Regions from separate parts of the Rhizobium rosettiformans genome, predicted to be linked through region 2. Evidence: predicted binding sites of a transcription regulator. Region 2 holds the regulator's gene; each other region holds the start of a gene.
The links. Region 2 encodes HrcA, which represses chaperone genes, less so after heat shock. Its sites were predicted from a motif close to GTTAGCACTCNCNNNNNGNGAGTGCTAAC; they were not measured.
Positions count from the first base shown of each region.

Region 1: a site for HrcA is predicted at 1,733-1,761, ahead of D4A92_RS24470 (DUF6290 family protein). Genes of this name have one in related genera too.
Region 3: a site for HrcA is predicted at 1,849-1,877, ahead of groES (co-chaperone GroES). Genes of this name have one in related genera too.

Region 1 is NZ_CP032407.1:125,555-129,160, forward strand. Features, by position in the region: gene D4A92_RS24465 (relaxase/mobilization nuclease domain-containing protein) at 1-1,166, opposite strand, end outside; gene D4A92_RS24470 (DUF6290 family protein) at 1,170-1,571, opposite strand; gene D4A92_RS24475 (ParA family protein) at 2,120-2,824, shown strand; gene D4A92_RS25195 (hypothetical protein) at 2,901-3,275, shown strand; gene D4A92_RS24485 (ExeA family protein) at 3,447-3,606, opposite strand, start outside.
Region 2 is NZ_CP032405.1:1,788,700-1,792,305, forward strand. Features, by position in the region: gene D4A92_RS08550 (VOC family protein) at 1-282, opposite strand, end outside; gene rph (ribonuclease PH) at 296-1,012, opposite strand; gene hrcA (heat-inducible transcriptional repressor HrcA) at 1,184-2,272, shown strand; gene grpE (nucleotide exchange factor GrpE) at 2,378-3,007, shown strand; gene ptsN (PTS IIA-like nitrogen regulatory protein PtsN) at 3,086-3,550, opposite strand.
Region 3 is NZ_CP032405.1:2,392,581-2,396,186, reverse strand. Features, by position in the region: gene D4A92_RS11495 (TIGR01459 family HAD-type hydrolase) at 1-321, opposite strand, end outside; gene chrA (chromate efflux transporter) at 431-1,786, opposite strand; gene groES (co-chaperone GroES) at 1,937-2,233, shown strand; gene groL (chaperonin GroEL) at 2,303-3,606, shown strand, end outside.

The DNA.
Region 1 (3,606 bases), on a different replicon from region 2:
CATTGCCGGAAGGTGGCCGGAGTCGTCTCGATCCGGTCGCCCGCTTCCGAACGCATGGTAACGATGGCATGGGCATGAACATGCGGCCGCTTGCCCCCCTCCCCTGCTTCTTTCGGATCGTTCTCCGGATCGTGCATAGCGAATACGTACCGATGGCCCGCAAACTGCTCAGCCAGGAAGTCGCGAACAGCTCCTTCGAACGCGACAGCATCCGTGCCGGCACGCGCCGACATGATCACGTGCATCACGTCACGGCTCTTGCGGCTGTGCAGCTCATCCCGCCATTCCTTTTGCACCAGGCCGCCCGCAGCCTTGTCATCGGCAACCGAACGTCCCTGATCGTCTCGAACGTCGTTCCGCTGCGCGATCAGGTCTCGCAACTTGGCAGCGCCATATTCCACGCCGTTGCCATAGCCTGTGAACGAGAAAGCCGCAGGGGCCTCTTTCGCAACGGCGCTGGCGTTGAAACGCTCCTGAACGATGGCGGCCGCCTCGGCGTCAGCCGTCAGCCGCTCGCCCTGCCCGCTGCGCAGCACGACATAGCCCTCGACCTTCAGCGATCCATTGTTTCGGGTTTCGACAAAGTAAGCGTAGCGTCGATCACCAAAGCCACTGCTGAGAATGTCCCGCACCTTCTCATGTGGGTTCGAGCCGCCGGAAACGCTCACCTCGACGCTAAACGCGCCGATATCGCGGCTCTCGGTCCTGTTTTGGAAAAGGTGATCCCAATCGCCACGGAGACGCGCCAGCTCCTCACGGCCACGCAACGTCTCGCCGTTCTCGTTCTCAACCTTCAGCTCCCCCCCTCTGGAAACATAGTTGAGCATCGAGCCGACGCGGGCGCCACCACCGTAGGAAGCCAGTTTGACCACGGCGGGCTGGCTCCCTTTGGCAACGCTCGCAAGCCGAACGTCCATTGATCGCATAGCACCCGAACCGGCAGCCATCGTCCTCGCAGGCGATGACACGTTGAATGCCGAAGTCCTCACCCCTCCCCTAGATCCCGACCCGCCTTTAGACATCCCAACCTGGTGCTGCAGATTCTTCAGTCTCTTCTCAAGCTCTTCCTCGACAGCGCTCCCACGGCCGCCGAGCGTCATTTCGTGCAATAGCGCCGCGCGCCTTTGCTCCCATTCGCTTGTGAAAGTGCCGAAAAAGAACTCCACGGCCTACACCTCGCCTCGGCGCTCATGCCCGGCACGGCGCGAAAGTGTCCGCAGCTCACTCATTACGGCCGCCTGAATCCGCTGGACGTTGCCAAGGTTGATGTCCAGCTCTGAGGGATGGACACCCTTTCCTGCATTCAGGGAGCGGGCGACCTGATTCAAATTGATGCCGATCATCCGCATGTCTTCGAGCAATGCGGCCATGATCAACCTGTCTTCCGCAGTCAGAATAGGTCGAACGCCAGCACCTTCGAGGAGCAGCGAACGGAAAAAAGCAGAGACACTCATACCAGCCGACTTGGCCGCTTCTTCGATAGCCGAATGCTCTGCATCGCTGACGCGGACGTTGATGAGACGCCCCTTGCGTTGCTTGGCTGTCGGAACTTCGATCGTGTCTTCACTCATCAATCAATTAAGCCTTCCCGGAGCCTTGCGACCATCATCGTGGGCTTGTCCCACGATCGCAATGCAAAATGTAAAACATTTTTACGTATCCTGCCAATCCAAACTTAAAGCACTATCCCCCAATTTGAACCAAATTCCACCTCTCGACTGGCTCCACTTCGCTTCGCACTCTTTCCGTTGGAACGCTCACCAGGGTTCACCGCCAAAACCGCTTCTGAAGGCCTTTGTCTGTCCCTCGTACTCAGGCGAAAGGGACGCTTCGCTGTTCGCCCTTGCGCCTTCCGTGCGAGCGCCAAGTGAGGCCTCACGCGGCTCCGGGGTTCACCACTCGACCCAAACACTTGTAAAAACCACACGACTAACTCGTGTGGTTTTAGAGATGTTCCGAGACGTGCGTTCACACGCATGTTTTGATCTTAACCTGCGTGTGTTCACATGGTAGGTTTGCTTCGATGTGAAGATCTTAACGACGATACTGATGTGCCGATTGAACCCACGTCGGATCGCTAGGGGGGCGGGGGAACCATTAGTCTTGAGAGGATCGTGCAATGGCAATCTGCATATCGCTGGTAAGCGGCAAGGGTGGAGCGGGCAAGACAACCGCCGTAATCCTAGTCGCTGGAGAATATGCGCTTCATGGTAAGCAAGTGCTCTTGGTCGATGCCGATGGCCGACAAAACCTGAATGAGTGGTGGTCCCGTTCCGAGGCGAAAGACAACAGGCCAGACGGCATTGAGCTTCGCACGGCAGTAACCAACGCATCACTTCAGCATATTCTGGAGAACGAAACGCATGGGTTTGACGTCGTGCTGATCGACTCGCCCGGTCAAGACACCGTGCTGCGAGACACGATCATCGCCGGCTCGGACATCGTTATGACCCCGATCCAGCCAAACCAAGACGAGATTCTTGCTGCCGGCCAGGCAGCAATGGACGTGGCTGACACCTGCGATCGTACCGGGCGAAACATTCCACATCTCAACTTCAGAACCCGGATTACTCTCCCGGGACGTTCACTGGAAGCCTACCGCCTGATACGCCCCTTCATCGCAAACTTGCAGGAACAGGGATATGATTCATACCTCTTGGACACTGAGCTTTATGAGCGAAACCCATACCGCGACATCAGACTTGGATATGGGACGCTACAAATGCTGGAGCTGAGCGACTCAGTCAAAAAGGCCCGGAGCGAGGTCATGACCTTGATGCAAGAAATTGAACGTTTCCTGCCGAACGAGCAGAAGAGGTCGTAAGATGGCTAAAGGGACTTCCAGCATATCTGATTTTCCCGTTGCACCGCGACGGTCCCGGGGGAATGTACCCAATCCAATGTCGCAGCCGGCTATAGACAACGAAGCAGAAAACGCGGTCGCCAGCCATCAACCGGACCAGGTCGCTGTCGAAGAAGCTCCCGCTCAGGTACCAGCCGTTCAGGTGCCCCCAAGATCAAGTTTGATTTTGCCCTCACCGGAGACTCGCCGGGAGAGAGCGACGAACAAGTCGTTGGAGCGTGAGGCGTCCAGAATACGACTGCAGGAGCTCAAGCAGAACAAGGCGCGCGAGAGCAAGCACTTCGTCAATTGCCCTCTTGATTACGACACCAAGAAACGCTTGGAGCGCGCAGCCTCTGAAAACGACTTAAAAATGACGGTGATCGTCAAGGCCGCAATCGACCAGTTCCTGAAGGATAATGGTTATTTGTAGCGGCTTGCCAACATAAGCGCCTCTGCTCGCAAACATCGGCATTTTCTGCTCGAATTATCTGACAATGGAGCGGGCGTCGTGCTCACGCTCTTTGCCAATGTGCTCGCAAACATCCGGGTCTGCTTGCAAACATCCCCCACGTGCTCAGATTAATTGCCAGCGACGGCATGGTCAAACCGGGACGCCTGCCTGTCGTAGTTGCTCGGTCAGCTGACGGGAATATTCGGGATCAAGGGTGCCCGCCAGGAAGGCGCGGATATCCGACGGCCGAGCATTGAGGTGCGTGACCAGAGCCGTCGCATCGTAACCATTTCGGGTCAACGTCGGTTCG
Region 2 (3,606 bases):
CAGCCGGCTGCGCATGGCATCGAGATCGTCGTGACGGACGATGAAACAGACATGGCCAGGGCCCCTCGTCCCGTGGGTCGGGACGGGGAAGGGGTCATTGGCGATGGGCTTTTGCGTTTCTGCCGGATTGAAGATCAGAAGGACGCCGGACCCGCACCGATAAAAGATATGCCGGTTGCCGCCACGGCGGATCTTTTCCAGACCGAGGACGCCGTCATAAAACGCCTCCGCCTTGTCCAGATCGTCCGCATAGAGTGCGGTTTCGAGTATCCCTTCGATCATGCGGCCCTTCTTCTCAGGCGATTGTCTGCTTCTGCAGCGCTACCAGTTCGTCGATGCCGTTGCGCGCCAGACCAAGCAGCGTCAGGAACTCGTCCTGGCTGAACGGCTTGCCTTCGGCCGTGCCCTGGATCTCGACGATGCCGCCGGAGCCGGTCATCACGAAGTTGGCGTCCGTTTCGGCAGCCGAGTCTTCCAGATAGTCGAGGTCGATCACAGGCTGGCTTGCGAAGATGCCGCATGAAACGGCCGCGATATGATCCTTGAGGACCTTCTCGACCTTGATCATGCTGCGGGCTTCCATCCACTTCAGGCAGTCATGCAGGGCTATGAAGGCGCCGGTGATTGCCGCCGTGCGCGTGCCGCCATCCGCCTGGATAACGTCGCAGTCGATCGAGATCTGGCGTTCGCCGAGGGCCTCCAGATCGACGATTGCCCGGAGCGACCGCCCGATGAGGCGCTGGATTTCCTGCGTACGACCGCTTTGCTTGCCCGAGGCGGCCTCGCGCTTCATGCGGTCGCCGGTGGCACGCGGCAGCATGCCGTATTCCGCCGTCACCCAGCCTTTGCCGGAATTGCGCAGCCACGGCGGGGTCTTTTCTTCCAGGCTCGCCGTGCACAGCACATGCGTGTCGCCGAACTTCACCAGGCAGGAGCCTTCTGCATGCTTGGAAAAGTTGCGCTCGAACGAAACCTTGCGCATTTGATCGGTTTTTCTGCCGGATGGCCGCATTGCAATCTCCTGGGTTGTCAGTTGCCTTCTAAGGATCGAGCAGCGTATTTGCAAAGAAAAACCATGCCGCAGCGCAGAGAGCCTCGTGCGTGGTGAAATACCCCTTGGTCATCTTGGAAGCAGTGATTATATTTCCAGCATGAAACTTCTGAGATCATGTTCGCTCCGATAATGGCATCACCGAAGACGACCGTCGCAGACGTTTCCGCATCCCTGGACGATCGCTCCCGGGAGGTCTTTCGCCGTATCGTCGAGACCTATCTCGACAGCGGTGATCCGCTCGGTTCGCGCAATCTTTCACGCCTGCTGCCCATGTCGCTGTCGCCGGCCTCTGTGCGCAACGTCATGAGCGATCTCGAAGAACTCGGCCTCATCTATGCGCCGCATATCAGCGCCGGGCGCCTGCCCACGCAGGCCGGCCTGCGCTTCTTCGTCGACGCCTTCATGCAGATCGGCGATCTTTCCGAAGGCGAGCGGGACGAAATCGAACGTCAGATCAGGCCTTCCAGCGCCGATCAGCCGATGGAAGCCATGCTGACCGAGGCAAGCCGCATGCTGTCCGGCCTGTCGCGCGGCGCCGGCCTCGTCATCTCGGCGAAGAACGACCCGGTGCTCAAGCATGTCGAATTCATCCGGCTCGAACCGACCAAGGCACTCGCTGTCCTCGTCGGAGAGCATAATCAGGTCGAGAATCGCATCATCGAACTGCCGGCAGGTGTCACCGCCTCGCAGTTGACCGAAGCGGCCAATTTCCTGAACGCCAACCTGACCGGCCAGACTCTGCGCGAACTGCGTGGCCAGATCGAAAACCTGAAGGCCCAGGTGGCGACAGAGCTCGACACCCTGTCACAGGATCTAGTCGAACGTGGCATCGCCGTGTGGTCGGGCGAAGTGGCGGAAAAACAGCCGGCCCGCCTGATCGTCCGCGGTCGCGCCAATCTGCTCGAAGGTCTCGCCGGCTCCGAGGACATCGATCGCCTGCGCCTGCTCTTCGACGATCTAGAGCGGAAGGAAAGCTTGATCGAAATCCTTGATCTGGCCGAAAGCGGCCCGGGGGTCCGGATCTTCATCGGATCGGAAAACAAGCTTTTCTCGCTTTCCGGTTCCTCGTTGATCGTAGCACCCTATCGTGATGGCGAAGACCGTATCGTCGGCGCCGTCGGCGTGATCGGTCCGACCCGCCTCAACTATTCGCGCATCGTGCCGATGGTCGATTACACCGCACAGCTGATGGCGAGGCTCTCGCGCGGCGCGCGGTAAGCCAATTTCCCCACAAACCCTTGATTTTTTCTCGTCAAACCCTGATATCGGGCACGCATTCGAAAGCTTTGAGCTTCGAAAACGAGACATCATCCGGAGAACGTCATGACCGAAGAAACCAACAAGAACGGACCTGACGCGGCAGCTACCGAGGCAGAAGCAACCGCGACCAGCGAAGAAGGGCAGGTTGCGAACGAAAGCGAGGCCGGGTCCGCGCAGGAGATTGATCCGATCGACGCATTGAAGGCAGAAAATGCCGATCTGCGCGACCGCTTCCTGCGTCTGGCGGCTGAAATGGACAATCTGCGCCGCCGCACCGACCGCGAAATCAAGGATGCCAAGTCCTATGCGGTGACCGGCTTTGCCCGCGACATGCTGTCCGTATCCGACAACCTGCGCCGCGCGATCGAGACGTTGCCGGAAGAGGCCCGCGCTGCCGCTGACGCGACCCTCACCGCTCTGATTGAGGGCGTTGAAATGACCGAGCGCGGCATGCTGGCAACGCTCGAGCGCCATGGCGTGCGCAAGATCGAGGCTGAAGGTCAGAAGTTCGATCCGAACTTCCATCAGGCGATGTTCGAGGTGCCGAATCCGAACGTGCCCAACAACACGGTCGTCCAGGTCGTTCAGGCCGGTTACGCCATCGGCGAGCGTGTGTTGCGTCCGGCCATGGTCGGCGTTGCCAAGGGCGGCCCGAAGTCGGAAGCCGCAGCCGAGGATACCGCCAAGGCGTGAGCAGACGTGATCTCGCGTGAATGAAAAAAAGCGCCCCATTCGGGCGCTTTTTTGCTGTCTTGACTTGAAGGCAGTCGCTCAGGCGGCGTTGGACGCCTGTTCCTCGTTGAGGAAGGTGTAAATGGCGGAGGCCGATTCAGTCGCCCTGAGCTTTGCCACCAGGTCCTGGTCGCGCAACACGCGCGCAATACGTGACAGGGCCTTGAGATGATCTGCACCCGCACCTTCGGGCGCGAGCAGCAGGAAGACCAGATCGACCGGCTGATCGTCGAGCGCTTCGAAATCGACCGGCGTTTCCAGCCTTGCGAAGACGCCCGTGATCTTGCTGATCTTGTTCAGCTTTCCATGCGGGATGGCGATGCCGTTTCCCACGCCCGTCGAGCCCAGGCGCTCGCGCTGCAGGATCACGTCGAAGATTTCCCGTTCCGGAATGTCGGTAAGCTTGGAGGCTTTGGCCGCAAGTTCCTGAAGCAGCTGCTTCTTGGAGTTCACCCGGAGAGCCGGTACGACAGCATCCTGCTGCAGCAAATCTGCCAATGCCATATCAATGTCCTTCATGCCTCGGGTCGAAGCTCGGGCGGCCACCTTTCGGCAGCCGC
Region 3 (3,606 bases), 600 kb from region 2:
CATGTCACGCTCGGGGCCAAGCAGGAACACCTTCTTCGGGCCGGCAGCGATCAGTGTGCGGGTGACGTCACCCGAGGTGACGATGCGGTCGTAAGCCGTGTCGGGAACGCCGATGGCGCGCAATTGCGGAATGACGCCGATGGCCGGACGCGGCGAATTGGTGATCAGCACCACCGTCAGGCCCTTTTCGCGGGCTGCCGTCAGCGCTTCACCGGCGAGCGGAAAGGCATCGATGCCATTGTGCAGCACGCCCCAGACATCGCAGAGGATGACATCATAGGAGCCGGTCACGTCGCCGAGGGTGGAAATGCTGCGGGTCATCGTCTGTCCTGACTGGTCAAAGTGTGACCGGTGACATGGCAAAGGACGGGCGGCAAGGCAAGGGGCAAGAGCGCCGGAGATCGAAATTGCTCCGGCTGCTCGCAGCGCTTCAGAGCAGGAAACGCGCCGCGAGACCAAGCGCGCCGGCAACCAGAAGCGTCTTGCCGATGCCAAGGTGGAAGCGGAAGATCATGACTGCGGAGAGCACGGCGATGACCAGTGCCTGCCAGTCAAGCGATGACCAGGTGGGATGCGGCAGGGAGAGGGTGAGCGGGCCGAGCCTGGCGAGTACGACCGGCTCGACCTCCGTGAAGATCACGTGCAGCGCGAACCACACGGCCAGGTTCAGAATGACGCCGACCACAGCGGCGGTGATGGCGGAGAGGGCTGCGCTGAGGAGCCGGTTACCACGCAGCCGCTCGATATAGGGAGCGCCGGCGAAGATCCAGATGAAACTTGGGATGAAGGTGGCCCAAGCCGCGATCAGGCCACCGAGGAGACCGCCGACGAGCGGGTCAAGCGTGCCGCTTTCCCGGAAGCCGGCGAGGAAACCGACATAGGAGAGCACGAGAACCAGCGGTCCCGGCGTCGTTTCGGCCAGCGCCAGACCATCGAGCATTTCGCCGGGTTTCAGCCAGGCATAGTGATCGACGGCGACCTGCGCGACATAGGCGAGCACGGCATAGGCGCCGCCGAAGGTGACGAGCGCCATCTTCGAGAAGAAGCTCTGGATTTCGGGAAGTGCCGTTTCCGCCAGCAGTAGCCACAGAAGTGGCAGGGGTGCCAGCCAGACGGCGACCCAGAACAGCAGCGTTGCGATCTGGCCGAGAAGCGGTGGTCTTGCCCGCACTTCTTCGGTGATCTCGACGGCGGCCGAGGTGGTGCCTCGGGCGTGAACGAGGCCCGCCAGGGCTGCCGCAAGGACGACTAGCGGAAACGGCAGAGAAAAGAGAAAAAGCGCGATGAAGGCGGCCGCCGCGAGGCCGCGATGGAAACCGCTCTTCAAGGCCCGTTTGCCGATCCGGACCACAGCTTCCACGACAATCGCGAGAACCGCCGCCTTAAGGCCGAAGAACAGGCCCGTGACCAGGCTCGCCTCCTGATAGACCGCATAGAGGCCAGACAAAACAAGAATGACGGCCAGACCCGGAGCGACGAAGAGCAGACCCGCGGCGATGCCGCCGCGTACGCCGTGCAACAGCCAGCCGATATAGGTCGCAAGCTGCTGGGCTTCGGGCCCCGGAAGCAGCATGCAATAATTCAGGGCATGCAGATAACGGTCCTCGTCGATCCAGCGCTTTTCCTCGACGCAGATCTTGTGCATCAGCGCAATCTGCGCCGCTGGACCACCAAAGGACATGAGGCCGATGCGGGCGAAGGCCGAGACCAACTCGGGAAATGCAGGCGAAACCTGGGGCTGCAGGGAAACTTCACTTGCGTGGATGTCGGTGGAATTCGCCGGCATTCACCAGTCCTTTTTTCACGCGCTCGCTTGACTCGGCCGAGCGCTGTTCTTATCTCAACCTCGCTGGCACTCACCAAGGGCGAGTGCTAACAGTATCGATGCGGACCCGCTCTGCGGTCCGCGAATGTCATTTGATCGAGGGATTAGACAATGGCAAGCACAACTTTCCGTCCGCTTCATGACCGCGTTGTAGTCAAGCGCGTTGAGTCTGAAGAAAAGACCAAGGGCGGCATCATCATTCCCGACACCGCCAAGGAAAAGCCGGCCGAAGGCGAAGTCATCGCTGTTGGCCCGGGCGCCCGCGACGAAAGCGGCAAGCAGGTTGCTCTCGACGTCAAGGTCGGCGATCGCGTCCTGTTCGGCAAGTGGTCCGGCACCGAGGTCAAGCTCGATGGCGTCGACCTGCTGATCATGAAGGAAGCCGACATCATGGGCGTCATCGGCTGATTTCAGCGCGATCACCCCTCTTCATATTTAACCAAGTCAACAATGGGCTAGACGCCCGGGAGTTTGAACATGGCTGCTAAAGAAATCAAGTTTGGCCGCACCGCGCGCGAAAAGATGCTGCATGGCGTCGACATCCTCGCAGACGCCGTGAAGGTAACGCTCGGCCCGAAGGGTCGCAACGTCATCATCGACAAGTCCTTCGGTGCTCCGCGCATCACCAAGGACGGTGTATCGGTTGCCAAGGAAATCGAACTCGAAGACAAGTTCGAAAACATGGGCGCCCAGATGGTCCGCGAAGTTGCTTCGAAGACCAACGACATCGCTGGCGACGGCACCACCACGGCTACCGTTCTTGCCCAGGCCATCGTTCGCGAAGGCAACAAGGCCGTTGCTGCCGGCATGAACCCGATGGACCTGAAGCGCGGTATCGACCTCGCTGTTGCAGAAGTCGTCAAGGACCTGCAGGCCAAGGCAAAGAAGATCTCGACTTCGGAAGAAGTAGCTCAGGTCGGCACGATCTCGGCAAACGGCGACACCCAGGTTGGCCGCGATATCGCTGAAGCCATGCAGAAGGTTGGCAACGAAGGTGTTATCACCGTCGAAGAAGCCAAGACCGCTGAAACCGAACTCGAAGTCGTCGAAGGCATGCAGTTCGACCGCGGCTACCTGTCGCCCTACTTCGTGACCAACCCGGAAAAGATGGTCGCCGATCTCGACGACGCGTACATCCTGCTGCACGAAAAGAAGCTCTCGAACCTTCAGGCCATGCTGCCGGTTCTCGAAGCCGTCGTTCAGACCGGCAAGCCGCTCGTCATCATCGCTGAAGACGTCGAAGGCGAAGCTCTTGCTACGCTCGTCGTCAACAAGCTGCGTGGCGGCCTGAAGATCGCTGCCGTCAAGGCTCCTGGCTTCGGCGATCGCCGCAAGGCCATGCTGGAAGACATCGCCATCCTCTCGGGCGGCACTGTCATCTCGGAGGACCTCGGCATCAAGCTCGAGTCTGTCACCCTCGACATGCTCGGCCGCGCCAAGAAGGTCTCGATCACCAAGGAAAACACCACCATCGTTGATGGTGCTGGCCAGAAGTCCGACATCGAAGGCCGCGTTGCCCAGATCAAGGCGCAGATCGAAGAAACCTCTTCGGACTACGACCGCGAGAAGCTGCAGGAACGCCTTGCCAAGCTGGCTGGTGGCGTTGCCGTCATCCGCGTTGGCGGCTCGACCGAAATCGAAGTCAAGGAACGCAAGGACCGCATCGACGACGCGCTGAACGCAACGCGCGCTGCTGTTCAGGAAGGCATCGTTCCTGGCGGTGGTACGGCTCTGCTTCGCTCCTCGACCAAGATCACGGTCAAGGGCGTCAACGACGACCA